Regions from separate parts of the Serratia sp. 25CWL12 genome, predicted to be linked through region 4. Evidence: predicted binding sites of a transcription regulator. Region 4 holds the regulator's gene; each other region holds the start of a gene.
The links. The regulator CRP, encoded in region 4, controls carbon source genes, mostly activating them, when cyclic AMP is high. The targets are predictions, from matches to a motif close to ATGTGANNNNNNTCACAT.
Positions count from the first base shown of each region.

Region 1: cdd (cytidine deaminase) is a predicted target of CRP. The motif match lies at 2,172-2,189, and genes of this name have one in related genera.
Region 2: ACX9GV_RS11675 (ABC-F family ATPase) is a predicted target of CRP. The motif match lies at 1,793-1,810, and genes of this name have one in related genera.
Region 3: ACX9GV_RS01990 (NupC/NupG family nucleoside CNT transporter) is a predicted target of CRP. The motif match lies at 1,555-1,572, and genes of this name have one in related genera.

Region 1 is NZ_CM147698.1:2,709,900-2,713,524, reverse strand. Features, by position in the region: gene ACX9GV_RS11585 (FkbM family methyltransferase) at 1-567, opposite strand, end outside; gene ACX9GV_RS11580 (MBL fold metallo-hydrolase) at 673-1,068, opposite strand; gene cdd (cytidine deaminase) at 1,230-2,114, opposite strand; gene ACX9GV_RS11570 (CidB/LrgB family autolysis modulator) at 2,296-2,991, opposite strand; gene ACX9GV_RS11565 (CidA/LrgA family protein) at 2,988-3,395, opposite strand; gene ACX9GV_RS11560 (MFS transporter) at 3,462-3,625, opposite strand, start outside.
Region 2 is NZ_CM147698.1:2,732,228-2,735,852, forward strand. Features, by position in the region: gene moeB (molybdopterin-synthase adenylyltransferase MoeB) at 1-59, shown strand, start outside; gene ACX9GV_RS11675 (ABC-F family ATPase) at 175-1,767, opposite strand; gene ACX9GV_RS11680 (antibiotic biosynthesis monooxygenase family protein) at 1,936-2,280, opposite strand; gene ACX9GV_RS11685 (ABC transporter substrate-binding protein) at 2,336-3,625, opposite strand, start outside.
Region 3 is NZ_CM147698.1:438,727-442,351, forward strand. Features, by position in the region: gene prfC (peptide chain release factor 3) at 1-630, shown strand, start outside; gene ACX9GV_RS01985 (TatD family hydrolase) at 703-1,482, shown strand; gene ACX9GV_RS01990 (NupC/NupG family nucleoside CNT transporter) at 1,741-3,006, shown strand; gene ACX9GV_RS01995 (hypothetical protein) at 3,512-3,625, shown strand, end outside.
Region 4 is NZ_CM147698.1:4,438,429-4,442,053, reverse strand. Features, by position in the region: gene ACX9GV_RS19295 (phosphoribulokinase) at 1-725, shown strand, start outside; gene ACX9GV_RS19290 (OsmC family protein) at 916-1,323, opposite strand; gene crp (cAMP-activated global transcriptional regulator CRP) at 1,767-2,399, shown strand; gene ACX9GV_RS19280 (YccS/YhfK family putative transporter) at 2,455-3,625, shown strand, end outside.

The sequences.
Region 1 (3,625 bases), 1.7 Mb from region 4:
TAGCCCTTCAACATCTACTTTAACCAGATTTGCTTTGGGTAATGACAATGAATCAAGCGTCGATATCTTTACCTGTTCGTACTCTTCAATAGTTGAACTGAGGAGATTTTGCTGCATGCGAATATTGGCATCCAGCGACAGTGCTCCTAGATTTTTCTCGGTTAAAATATCCAGTACAGGGACCTCAATCTCACCATCAATATCCCCAATGGCCATCTGGTAAGCAAAGCAGTTACTCAGATTGTTGCTTAATAAATTGGCGCAGAGTTGGTAGAACACCTGACGCTGAGGTTCAAAGGCGAATAATTTCCCTTTTTGAGCTAAGATACTCTTCCCCATAGGAACCGCATAAGCGCCAATATTTGCCCCTATATCGACAATTACTGGCTTTTCAATACCCTCAATTAAGACCTGTGATATTTGTAATGTGGCGGGCTCCCATAATTTCCCTTCACGGAGATGTTCATTAATCATGTCGGGGCCAGCAGTGAGCAGGAAGTTTACATCACCGACGCGATAGAATGAGAGCGGGGAATCAGTTTTTTGTTGATTTTGAATATCATCCATAACTATGGCCTTTAAGGTCAACGTGAGTAAAGAACCTGCCCACGGTATATTATTTAACGGGTCGTCTGCTTGATCGCGGTTACGGTAGCATGAACGGTGGGTACTCTATACGTACCCAGCGATAGTCTTTTTCACGCTTAGTGACTTGGTCAATGGGGTGGCGAGCCAATGTGCATCGTCAACCCATAGCTGTTTTTGCGCGAGATCTGCAAAGGTTTTTAAGCGTCTGGTGACTGCTTGTTTGCGGTTGGAGCCGAACTCAAGTGGTATCTCAGATTTGATAAACGTTAGCGCACGATTATGCACTAGTTCTATCCAGAGTAAAATATGTTGACCTTCAGAGATGAACAGATGTGCAGTATGGCTTGGCGTATATCTTGGTGTTGCAAGCACTTCTATGCTTGGGAGCAACGTAGAATTTGGAAAATAAAACTTCAGACGACCCTGTGTTGTATAAGGAGCAATAGACGTTTGTGCCAAGGTAAACGTGACTTTAATCACGCCCGGTGTCTTGCACATTTTTTCGTCGCTCGGCCAGTCGTCATTTTCGGTTTTGGAGACATACAGGGTCGCGTTTGGAAAAGTACCTTTCCCCGTTAGTTAAGGCCGTATACGTTGTTAAAAATGCAAGGGGTTGCCTGTAACCATTGCTAATGATGGTACTAGAAAGTGATCCGCTCTACCTGCTGACAGCCTAATGATGCCAAGGTTGCCCGGGTTGCATCCCATTGTGACAGTAGCGCATTTTGGCCTTCAACTAATACGGCACGACGGATTTTTTGGCAATCAGCGCCGGAGAGATTCATCAGCACCAGTGCTGCCTGTAGCGGCGGCAAGCTAGGGTTAAATGCGGCATTTTCTGCATAACGGCCGGCATAGATTGCGCCATCTTCACCCTCCAAGGCGACACCACTGTAGGCTTCGCTATAAGGGGCATGACAGCGGTTGGCAGCGTCCAGAGCAGCGTTGACCAATGGATCATTCAGTGCCAACTGGCAGCCATGATCAATCGGATCCATCAACAAATTGCTAATGGCAAGGTCGTTCGGCCCGAAAGAGTCCGGCAGGTAATCACCCAGTGTTGCAGCAGCCCGTGTCGGCAACTGGATTTGCAGTGCGCTGCCACTGTTTAGCTCATTCATAAATTGCCGGCAATGACCGCAAGGCGTGTAGTTAACCGTGATAGCACTTAGTTTGCTCTCCCCGCGCAGCCAGGCATGGATGATGGCTGATTGTTCCGCATGCACCGTTTGCTGCAAAGGCGCGCCACTAAATTCCATATTGGCGCCAAAATAGAGATTGCCACTAATACCTTGGGCGATGGCCCCTACCTGGAAATGCGAAATGGGTGTTAATGAGTAGGCCGCAGCCAAAGGGAGCAGGGCAAATGCCAACGTGCTGCCATTTAACCCGCAAACTTGTTTGAGCGTCGCCACTTGGTCCGCCTTGAACATAGCTGAGAAATCTGCCGCATCAAGGTAGGGTAATAGAGCTGATTGCAAAACAGACGGTAGTTGCTGATAGGCAGCATGGAAGCGCGGGTGCATAGCAAGTCTCTCTACAAGTTGACGAGGCAACATTTTAGGCAGCTTGCTAACAACAAAATGTGACATTTATCTTATTTGTAATGAAATTAATGCAATGAAAACAGTAATTGCGAGAGCTGTCGCAGGTTTTGTCGTTAAGCAGACTGCCAGCAAGCGCTTAGCTTGCATGGCGACGGGTATATTAGCCAAATAGACGCAGCAGCACCGGGAATATAAAGGGGGCGGTCAACGAGGTGATGATCCCGCAGATAACCAATGCCAGTGAACTGAATGCCCCTTCCTGGTAGTCCATTTCCGCGCAGCGCGCAGTCCCTAATGCGTGCGAGGCGGTACCCATTACCAGACCGCGTGCAGATTTGGTATTGATTTTTAGCAGATTAAGCAGCGAGTGCCCCAAAACCGCACCAAACATACCAACAAATATCACACAGACTGCACTGATGGCCGGGATACCACCAATCGAGTCGGCGACCGCCATGGCAATCGGGGTCGTGACCGATTTAGGCAAGATTGAGGCGGCAATATCGGGTTTTGCTCCTAATAACAGGGCGATAGCTCCCCCGGTGACCATCGCGGTGATACTGCCGATAAAGCAGATGGTAATGATCGACTTCCAACGGGCGCGGATTTGGTGGATCTGCTCATACAACGGAAAGGCGAGGGCAACCACCGCCGGTTGCAGCAGGTCATTGAGAATTTTGCTCCCTTGAAAATAGTCTGCATAGGGAATACCCGTCAGCAGTAAAAAGGGAATAATCACCACCATCGAAACCAACAACGGGTTGAGCAGGGATATCTTCAGCCATTGTGATAACTTACGTGCGGCGAAAAAAACTAACAATGTCAGTGGCAGAGACCACCAGATAGTGTGGATCATTTCTCTTCCCCCTGGTTTGGGGATTGCCCGCTAATCCTGCGCTCCCGGTGGAAATAGTGTGAGCTATAGCCGACAACCACAAACACCAGCAGGGTACTGACCAGGCAAGAGACCACCAATGGCAGCAGGTCGTCAACGATCTGATTGTAATATTTCATCACGCCGACACCTATGGGCACAAACAACAGCACCATATAACGGATAAACAAATGACAACCGGGCTTGAGCCAGTTGGCAGGGAGAACTTGCCAGGAAAGTAGGACAAACAGCACCAGCATACCAATAATGCTGCCGGGAATGGCGATTGGTAACAGTGATGCGATGGTATTACCGATAAATAGACAGAGGTAGATCAGTGCGATGGCTCTGATGTACTTCCAGCCCACGAGAAGAAGGTTGCCCATAGTATTTCCCAGCTAACGCGAAACATTCATCATACAATTAAACTGTGAGCCACACCACAACATGTACTAGGCGTTTTCTGATTGCACCGTATTGTGCCTGGCAAGGGGTTGCTGCTGTACCGCCAACCGATGGCCAAAAAAGAAAAACAGCAGGCTGAGTAACGCTGTGGCAATCAGCATCATAAACATCACTGCGGGTGAGCTATAGCTGAGCAAGAAACCGCAGATCA
Region 2 (3,625 bases), 1.7 Mb from region 4:
TTCGTGAAATCAAACTACCGAAAAATCCACAATGTGCGGTATGTGGCGCTAATAGCTGAGGCCCTATACTTTGGTTTATTCAAGCGGTACTGCAGATAGAGCGGCGACTGATTAGTCACCAGGCAGGATTAAATCATGGGCCATCAATAATGGCCCATGTTAGTCACCGTCAAATCAGACAATCCCTTGGCTACGCAGGTAGTCTTCATAGTTGCCGGTAAAATCGATCACCTTGTTTGGCGTCATTTCCAGAATACGGCTGGCCAATGAACTGACGAACTCACGGTCATGTGAAACAAAGATCAAGGTGCCTTCATACAATTCCAGCGCCATGTTCAATGACTCAATGGACTCCATATCCATGTGGTTGGTAGGTTCATCCATAATCAAAATATTCGGGCGGTGCATCATTAGTTTGCCAAATAACATCCGCCCCTTCTCACCACCGGACAGTACCTTCACCCGCTTTTTAATGTCATCCTGGCTAAACAATAGGCGGCCTAATATACCGCGCACGGCCTGCTCATCATCGTTTTCCTGTTTCCACTGACTCATCCATTCAAATACCGTCAGCGTCTCATCAAACTCGTATTCATGATCCTGAGCGTAATAGCCAATACTGGCATTTTCAGACCACTTAACACTGCCGTGATCTGGGGCTAAATCACCCACTAATGTTTTCAGTAAGGTTGATTTACCAATACCGTTAGCACCCAGAATGGCTATTTTCTCCCCTACTTCGACCATCAGGTTGAGTTTCTTGAACAACGGGCCATTGTCGAAGCCTTTGCTCAGTCCTTCCACTTCCAGCGCGTTACGGAACAGTTTCTTATTCTGTTCAAAGCGGATAAATGGATTCTGGCGGCTAGAGGCTTTAACCTCTTCCAGTTGGATTTTATCAATCTGACGGGCACGGGAGGTGGCCTGCTTAGATTTAGAGGCATTGGCACTAAAACGGCTGACAAATGACTGCAGTTCGTTGATTTGTGCCTTTTTCTTGGCATTATCCGCCAGCAACCGTTCACGAGATTGAGTGGCCGCGGTCATATACTCATCATAGTTGCCTGGGTAGACCCGCAATTCACCGTAGTCCAGATCCGCCATATGGGTACACACCATATTCAGGAAGTGACGGTCGTGGGAAATGATCACCATGGTGCTGTTACGCTCATTCAGCACCTGCTCCAACCAGCGAATGGTATCGATATCCAGGTTGTTGGTCGGTTCGTCGAGCAGCAGAATTTCCGGATTGGAAAACAACGCCTGTGCTAACAAAACACGCAGTTTAAAGCCGGGAGCGATCTCGCTCATCGGGCCGTAATGCTGTTCCTGTGGAATACCCACACCCAGCAACAGTTCGCCAGCGCGTGCTTCGGCGGTATAACCGTCCATCTCGCCATAGGCTACTTCCAGATCAGCCACTTTATAGCCATCTTCTTCGCTCATCTCTGCCAAGGCATAGATACGATCGCGCTCTTCTTTCACCGCCCACAGTTCGGTATGGCCCATGATCACGGTATCGAGTACGCTGAATTGTTCAAAAGCGAACTGATCCTGGCGCAATTTACCCAAGCGCTCATTGGGGTCAAGAAACACGTTACCCGCCGTCGGCTGCAAATCGCCACCGAGAATCTTCATCAATGTTGATTTGCCACAACCGTTCGCCCCAATCAAACCATAGCGGTTACCGCCACCAAATTTGATAGAGATGTTTTCAAACAACGGCTTACTGCCGAACTGCATAGTAATATTGTTAGTGCTTAACACAGCGCTCGCTCTTCATGTCATTAAAATGTGATTTGGCGCGCATTATGCCATAACCCGGCAGCGAGATGTGGGAAGTTTTGCTGATGATTTGCTCAACCTGAATGAAACCTGACCCGATGACTATCGGCGGCCACTAATACGATGTTGTTAAGTTTATAACTTGGTGGTCTAACCATGAAAATGGCGGCTATCAGTAGGAGCCTGTTCTCGCGGTTCCAGCCCATAATCACGTACCACCTCGGCTACCCGTAACCGATAATGTTTCAGGACCGTTTGCCGACCACAAGCCTGAGCCTGGCGGTGTTGTTCCAGGTTACGCCACTGCTCTACCGCAGCTTCATCGCGCCAGAAAGAGAGTGATAGCAACTTTTCTGGGTCATTCAAGCTCTGGAAGCGTTCAATGGAGATAAAACCGTCAATCTCCGCCAACAGTGGCTTTAACTGCGCCGCCAGCTCAAGATAGCTTTCCCGCTGCCCGTCTGCTGCCTGCAATTCAAAAATCACCGCGATCATCATTTGCTCCTTAAAGAAACCCTCCCCCAGCAGGTCACTTGGGGAGGGTTCATGATTACTTTATATCGACCTGATAAAAGATATGTTTGCCAAAGGGATCGATTTCATAACCAGAGACTTCTTTACGCACCGGTTCAAAAATCGTCGAGTGAGCAATCATCACTGCAGGCATTTGGTCATGCATCATCTGCTGTGCTTCTTTATACAACACCGCTCGCTGTTGCTGATCAGTGATGGATTTGGCTTTAGCGATCAATTGATCAAACGGCGCATAACACCACTTGGCCGAGTTTGAACCATTGTTGGCTGACTGGCAGGTAAACAGTGGGCCAAAGAAGTTATCTGGGTCACCGGTGGCGGTGGTCCAACCCATCAATGCCGCCTGGTGTTCCCCCTCTTTTACCCGTTTCAGATATTCGCCCCACTCGTAGGTGGTGATCTTGGTCGTCACGCCAATTTTTGCCCAATCGGTCTGGATCATCTCCGCCATACGTTTGGCGTTCGGGTTATAAGGGCGTTGTACCGGCATCGCCCATAAATCGATGGTCATTCCATCGGCGAAACCGGCCTCTTTCAACAGCTCTTTAGCCCTTTGCGGATTGTAATCGTAATCCTTCAACTCACTGTCAGCACTCCAGATACCTGGCGGCAACAGGTTTTTTGCCTCCGTACCGGTCCCGTGGAATACCGCTTCAATAATCGACGGTTTATTAATCGCCATCGCCAACGCCTGGCGCACTTTAACGTTATCCAATGGCGCTTTCTGGGTATTGAACGCCAGGAAACCGGTATTCAGCCCCGCTTTGCTCATCAGGTTGATGTTGGCATTCTCCTTGATACGCGGTAAATCCGCCGGATTGGGGAATGGCATCACCTGGCACTCGTTTTTCTCGAGTTTGGCATAACGCACCGAAGCATCTGGCGTAATGCTGTATATCAAGCGGTCGATTTTCGCTTTACCCTGCCAATACTCCGGGAACGCGGTAAACAGAATGCGCGAATCTTTCTGATATTGCGCCAATTTAAACGGCCCGGTGCCAATTGGGTCCATATCGACTCGCTCTGGTGTCCCCGCTTTAAGCATCGCATCAGCATATTCCGCTGACAGGATTGAGGCGAAGTACCATGCCAGATCAGCCACAAATGGTGCCTCTGCATGGGCCAGAGTAAAGCGCACGGTATGGTCGTCCACCTTGTCGATAGCGGTAATCAGTTTACCGAACTCGAGGCTTTCAAAGTTTGAGTAGTTGCCGTTAGAAACATTATGGTATGGGTGAGCGGGATCTTTCTGGCGCATAAACGAGAAGATCACATCGTCTGCATTAAAATCGCGCTGTGGCGTAAA
Region 3 (3,625 bases), 530 kb from region 4:
GTATCAGGCCGTTATGAGAAGGGCATGAAACTACGCCAGGTACGTATTGGCAAAGACGTGGTGATCTCTGATGCTCTGACGTTTATGGCAGGTGACCGCTCCCACGTTGAAGAAGCCTACCCTGGCGATATTATTGGCCTGCATAACCACGGTACCATTCAGATTGGCGACACCTTTACCCAAGGTGAAGATATGAAGTTCACCGGCATTCCGAACTTTGCCCCTGAACTGTTCCGCCGTATCCGTTTGCGTGACCCACTGAAGCAGAAACAACTGCTGAAAGGGTTGGTGCAACTCTCGGAAGAGGGGGCAGTCCAGGTGTTCCGCCCCATTGCCAACAACGATTTGATCGTGGGGGCGGTTGGGGTGTTGCAGTTTGATGTGGTGGTTGCCCGCCTGAAAAGCGAATACAACGTGGAAGCGCTGTATGAGTCGGTGAACGTCTCCACGGCCCGTTGGGTAGAGTGTGATGACGTGAAGAAATTTGAAGAGTTCAAGCGTAAGAGTGAGCTGAACCTAGCGTTGGATGGCGGTGAAAATCTGGCCTATATTGCCCCCACCATGGTAAACCTCAACCTAACGCAGGAGCGTTATCCCGAAGTGCTGTTCCGCAAAACGCGGGAACACTAAGTCGTTCTCAGTGCCCGTCGCCATAGATTAAAGGCGGCGGGGTAAAGATCTTACTCTAATAGAGGGTGTGCTGTGAGCTACATTTTTACAGATACCCATTGTCACTTTGACTTTCCCCCTTTTAGTGGTGATGAACCCGCTAGTCTGCTTCGGGCTGCTCAAGCGGGCGTGCGGCAGATTATTGTGCCAGCGGTCACCGCTGAAAATTTTGCCCGTGTTCTACAGTTAGCCGCTGACCATACCCCGTTATTTGCTGCATTGGGCCTACACCCGTTGTATATCGCCGAGCATCAGGATCAACAGCTGGAGCAACTGGCGGGTTTACTGGCCACCAAGCCCGCCAAATTGGTGGCGGTGGGGGAGGCGGGTTTGGATCTGTTTATGGCCAACCCACAGTTTATGCGGCAACAAGCGTTGTTCAAGGCGCAACTTAAGTTAGCCAAACAGTACGATCTGCCGATGATTTTGCATTCCCGCCGTAGCCATGATCAACTGGCAGCGGCCCTACGCCGGTGCGATGTTCCCCGTGGTGGGGTGGTGCATGGTTTTGCTGGTAGTTTGGCGCAGGCCGAGGCGTTTGTTGGCTTGGGTTATTACATCGGTGTTGGGGGCACCATCAGCTACCCGCGCGCGCAGAAAACCCGTAGCGTGGTGGCTCAGTTGCCACTGAGTTGTCTACTGCTGGAAACGGACGCACCAGATATGCCATTAGCTGGTTACCAAGGGCAAGCAAACCGGCCAGAGCGGGTGCTGGAGGTGTTTCAGGCTCTTTGCCAACTTCGGCCAGAACCGCCAGATGAAATAGCTGAACATCTCCAGCAGAACGCCTGTTCCCTGTTTGCATTGAATTAACGGCGCTTCTTGCGATTGAGGTTGACTCATATGGCAGTCAATCCCCAGCAGGCGACATGTTTACCGCTAAAAACGTGCTATCCATCACATTATGTGGCATTGGTTTACCTCAAGTTGTATATGTTTGTGACATAAATCGAGTCTTGCGGTGGTTGGCCCAGTATAATTGCGCAGGTTATCACCCTTAGGCTATTCGTTATATTGAACGGTACTGAGGGTTTCTTTTTCGCAACAGGGGTATTTTCCATGCAACTCATCATGAGCCTGGTCGGTATGATGGTACTGATCGCCATTGCTGTGCTGCTTTCCAGCAACAGACGCGCCATCAATCTGCGTACTGTGCTCGGTGCTTTTATTATTCAAGTCGCTATTGGGGCGCTGGTTCTTTATGTCCCGGTGGGGCAGCAAATTCTTGGCGGTATGTCGTCAGGGGTGGCCAATGTCATCGCCTACGGTAATCAAGGGGTCAATTTTATCTTTGGCGGCCTGGTTTCCGACAAAATGTTTGAAGTCTTTGGTGGTGGCGGTTTTGTCTTTGCATTACGTGTGCTGCCAGTGATTGTGTTTTTCTCTTCGCTGATTGCGGTGCTCTATTATCTGGGGATTATGCAGTTGGTGATTAAGGTCCTCGGTGGTGGTTTGCAGAAATTGCTGGGCACTTCGCGTACTGAATCATTGTCAGCCACTGCCAATATCTTTGTGGGTCAGACCGAAGCCCCATTGGTGGTGCGCCCCTATATTGCCACCATGACCCAGTCTGAGCTGTTTGCCGTGATGTGCGGTGGTTTGGCTTCGGTAGCGGGTTCGGTATTGGCAGGATACGCCCAAATGGGGGTACCGCTGGAGTATCTGATTGCGGCTTCGTTTATGGCAGCACCGGGTGGATTACTGTTTGCCAAGCTGATGGTGCCGGAAACGGAAAAAACCCGTGATCAAGATGATGCCATGAAGTTGATCGCTGCTGAGGATCGCCCAGCCAACGTGATTGATGCCGCCGCTTCAGGGGCTGCATCCGGTATGCAACTGGCGCTCAATGTTGGGGCGATGTTGTTGGCCTTTGTTGCGTTGATCGCATTACTCAACGGTATCTTGGGGGGCGTTGGTGGTTGGTTTAACTATCCACAGCTCTCGTTGGAGTTGATCCTGGGTTGGATTTTCTCCCCACTGGCTTACCTGATTGGTGTGCCGTGGCATGAAGCGATGACGGCGGGTTCATTTATTGGTCAAAAAGTCGTGGTTAACGAATTCGTAGCCTTTATGAACTTTGGTGCTTACCTGCGTCCAGATGACGTGGTGGCAGCAGCAGGGTTACAGGTATTGTCACCTCATACCAAGGCGATTATCTCGTTTGCCTTGTGTGGTTTTGCCAACCTCTCTTCCGTTGCCATTCTGCTCGGTGGTCTGGGTAGCATGGCCCCTAACCGCCGCCATGATATTGCCCGTTTCGGCTTGAAAGCCGTGGCAGCGGGGACGCTTTCCAACCTGATGAGTGCCACTATTGCCGGGTTCTTCTTGGCTTTGTAACGACGAACAGCAAGGCATCAGGTTATCGATAAGGGCAGGCCTGCGGGTCTGCCCTTATGTTTCAGAAGGTCTGGGTGTTTAATGATGATATCTGATGCGACCTAGTTACAACGTGAATTCCCAGAGCGGATAACATCATTTTACGTGATAAAAGTCACAAAAATTTATGTTATATTGCAATTCGTTTTACTGTGTTGTGATGTTAATCACTAATGGCCTGGCGTTATCATGTTCAAATAGTACGACAGGCTATTCAATATTGAAGGGCTATACCCAAGCTTATTCAAGTTTGCAGGTAGGCGGCAATCGAATGAATCCCTAGGAGCATAGCTAACTATGTGACTAGGGTGATTGAGAGCAGCCAACAACCCTGCAGTTTGAAGGGCGCCGGGTATATACGCGGTGAGAAGGATCTCAGTTGCCGCCGTGGGACACTCATCTCATGCGCTATCTTCAAGGAACCAAGTCCGCTCGCCAACACCAAAGTGATAAGTTGGAGAGTTTTATGACTGAATTAACCACCTCAGTGCTATCTGCGCTGAATTTACTCGCGTGCAACCAAGATGACACCAACAGCAACGTGTTGGCCTGTTGTCGCCAAATGGGCAGCCAGGCAGGT
Region 4 (3,625 bases):
GACCTGAAATGGATGCGGAAATCCGTAAAGCACGCGATCTTGGTCGTCATATCAGCTATCTCGGCCCAGAGGCTAATGACTTTAACCTACTGGAGCAGAGCTTTATCCAATACGGTAAAAATGGCACTGGGCAGTCACGTAAATACCTGCACACCTATGATGAAGCCGTCCCTTACAACCAGGTACCGGGTACCTTTACCCCTTGGGAACCCTTGCCATCACCAACCGATGTCCTGTTTTACGAAGGATTGCATGGTGGCGTGGTCACCCATCAAATCGACGTAGCCAAGCATGTTGACCTGCTGGTGGGGGTCGTCCCCATCGTTAACCTGGAGTGGATGCAAAAGTTAGTTCGCGATACTGGCGAACGCGGTCACTCCCGTGAAGCCGTGATGGATTCTGTGGTCCGTTCAATGGAAGATTATATCAACTACATCACGCCACAATTTTCACGAACCCATATCAATTTCCAGCGGGTTCCCACCGTGGATACGTCCAATCCCTTTGCGGCCAAAGCGATCCCCTCGCTGGATGAAAGCCTGGTGGTGATCCATTTCCGTGGCTTGGAACAGATCGATTTCCCCTATCTTCTAGCCATGTTGCAAGGGTCATTTATTTCACATATCAATACGTTGGTGGTACCTGGTGGTAAAATGGGGCTGGCAATGGAGCTGATTATGACGCCACTGGTGCAACGGCTACTGGAAGGCAAGAAAATCGAATAATATCGAATCATGTAGGTGGGCGGCGATTAATCTCACGCCTGTGATACTCCGTTTCATCTGCAATCCAAGCGGGTGACAAGCCCTATCGACAGTCTGCCGCAGACACAACGTTTGCACAAAAATCGCCGCAGCCCAAAACGGCACGGCGATGCTTAGCGTTATTCCGTGTCAACATGACACAGAGTAGTGCTCAATCAACTTCATGGATTTCAAAACTGTGGGTAATAGTGGCCGCTTTGCCCAGCATCAGGGAAACGGAGCAATATTTTTCGGCAGAAAGGTCTACTGCACGTTCCACCACCTTTTCGGTTAGCCCTTTTCCGGTGACAATAAAATGCAGATTGATGTGGGTAAACAGTCGAGGTGCCTCTTCACGGCGTTCTGAAGTCAGTTTCACCTCACAATCGCGCACATCATTGCGGCCTTTTTGCAAGATCGGCACCACATCGATAGCGCTGCAGCCCCCCACAGACATCAACACAATTTCCATTGGGCTTGGGGCCTTATCACCCGCATTACCATCCATCAAAATCTGATGGCCGGAAGCAGACTCCCCCAAAAATGTCAGCCCTTCTACCCACTTCACTCTTGCCTGCATATTGTTCACTCCGATTATTTTTTAAAATCAACGTACGCTTTCATAGAGAAACTGGCAACGAAACCTGACACTAATCATGCTGAAACGAGACAACACAAGACACCCGCCTCACTCTGTGCTACAAACACAGCTGCAATACTTTTTTCATGGCATCAATTTCAGGGATATATCCTAAGATCATTGGTGAGTTAATGGAACCTAGCTTGCAGCACTTAATACGAGTTAATATGCTAGTGTATAAGTGATTTTTTTACCCAGATTCGTTCAAACTGCCGGTAGGCGACAAACGAACGAGTCTACTACGGCTTGAGTGACAACGGGGATATACCTCACCTCAAAACCTGTTGATAGCCACAACTAAAACATCAGGCTATAAGCACGTTTTACAGGGAACTCTGACCCCTGTGATACAAGGCAGCGATAACAACAGAGGATAATAGCGCATGGTTCTCGGCAAACCGCAAACAGACCCGACTCTTGAATGGTTCCTGTCTCATTGCCACATCCACAAATATCCATCAAAGAGTACGCTGATTCACCAAGGTGAAAAAGCGGAAACTCTTTACTACATCGTCAAAGGTTCCGTCGCGGTGTTGATTAAGGATGAAGAAGGCAAAGAGATGATCCTCTCCTACCTAAATCAGGGGGATTTCATCGGCGAGCTTGGATTATTTGAAGAAGGCCAGGAACGAAGTGCCTGGGTAAGGGCGAAAAGTGCCTGTGAAGTAGCTGAAATTTCCTATAAGAAATTTCGCCAGCTCATTCAGGTTAACCCGGATATTCTGATGCGCCTATCTGCACAAATGGCAAGTCGCCTGCAAGTCACCTCAGAGAAGGTAGGTAACCTCGCTTTTCTTGATGTGACTGGCCGTATCGCACAAACCTTGCTGAACCTGGCAAAACAGCCTGATGCGATGACTCACCCGGATGGTATGCAAATCAAAATTACCCGCCAGGAAATTGGTCAGATCGTCGGTTGTTCACGTGAAACTGTTGGCCGCATTTTGAAAATGCTTGAAGATCAAAATTTGATTTCCGCTCATGGCAAAACCATTGTCGTGTACGGTACCCGTTAATCATTAAAGAAACGGCGCTGCAATGCGCCGTTCTTTGTCTGCTGAACAGCAAAACATGTGGCGCCGCCTGATCTACCATCCAGAAGTGAACTATGCCCTGCGACAAACGTTGGTGTTGTGCCTGCCTGTCGTTGTGGGTTTACTGCTGGGCCACCTGCAACAGGGGCTGTTGTTCTCGTTAGTGCCTGTCTGTTGCAATATCGCCGGGCTAGATACCCCTCATAAGCGCTTTTTCAAGCGCCTGATAATCGGCGGGGCACTGTTCGCTCTCAGCTGTGTTTTGTTGCAACAGGCGCTGTTGTGGCATATCCCATTACCCTTACTGATGCTTGCTATGGCGCTATTGCTGGGTGTCAGCGGGGAAATCAGCCCACTACATGCACGCTTGCTGCCCGCAGCACTGGTTGCGGCCATTTTCTCTCTGAGCATGGATGGCCTACCTATTTGGTATGCCCCGCTACTGTATGCCGTAGGCACTCTCTGGTACGGCCTGTTCACTTGGTTTTGGTTTAAGTTATGGAAAGAACAGCCAATCCGTGAATCTTTAAACCAACTCTATATACAGTTAGCTGATTATTTTGAAGCCAAATATTCGCTGCTGACCCAACATACTGATCCTGAAACCGCGCTACCGCCACTGTTGCAACGCCAACAGCAAGTGATGGACCTGATCAGTTTGCTATATCAGCAGATTAACTTTCTGCCACACGCCAATAATATGGAACAAAAACGCCTGCAACGAACGTTCCAAGTGGCACTCGACCTGCAAGAACACATTAGCGTCAGCCTCCACCAGCCAGAAGAAGTGCAAAAATTGGTGGAGCAGAGCCAAGCTGAGGCGATCATTCGTCGTAATGCTCAAGTCATCGCTGCACGTTTACGCGTTGTCGCAGAAGATATCCTCTATCATCGGCACTCTCGCCGTTTTAGCATGAAACACGAATTGGCCGCGCTGGAGAAAGTGGCTACACGGCATGCTGATAATCCCGTTGGCCAGTTTTGTTACTACCATTTCAGCCGTATTGCTCGCCTGTTACGTACACAGCATCCTCTTTATCGCCGAGACCTGATGGCCAACCAGTCACGGTTACCCTTCTGGCCTGCAGTGGTAAGCTATTTATCGTTCAAATCCAACGCACTACGCAATGCAGCCCGACTGGGGGTCATATTGGCTGTAGGCAGTAGCCTAGGCCTGCTGTTGCATCTGCCAAAACCCTATTGGATCT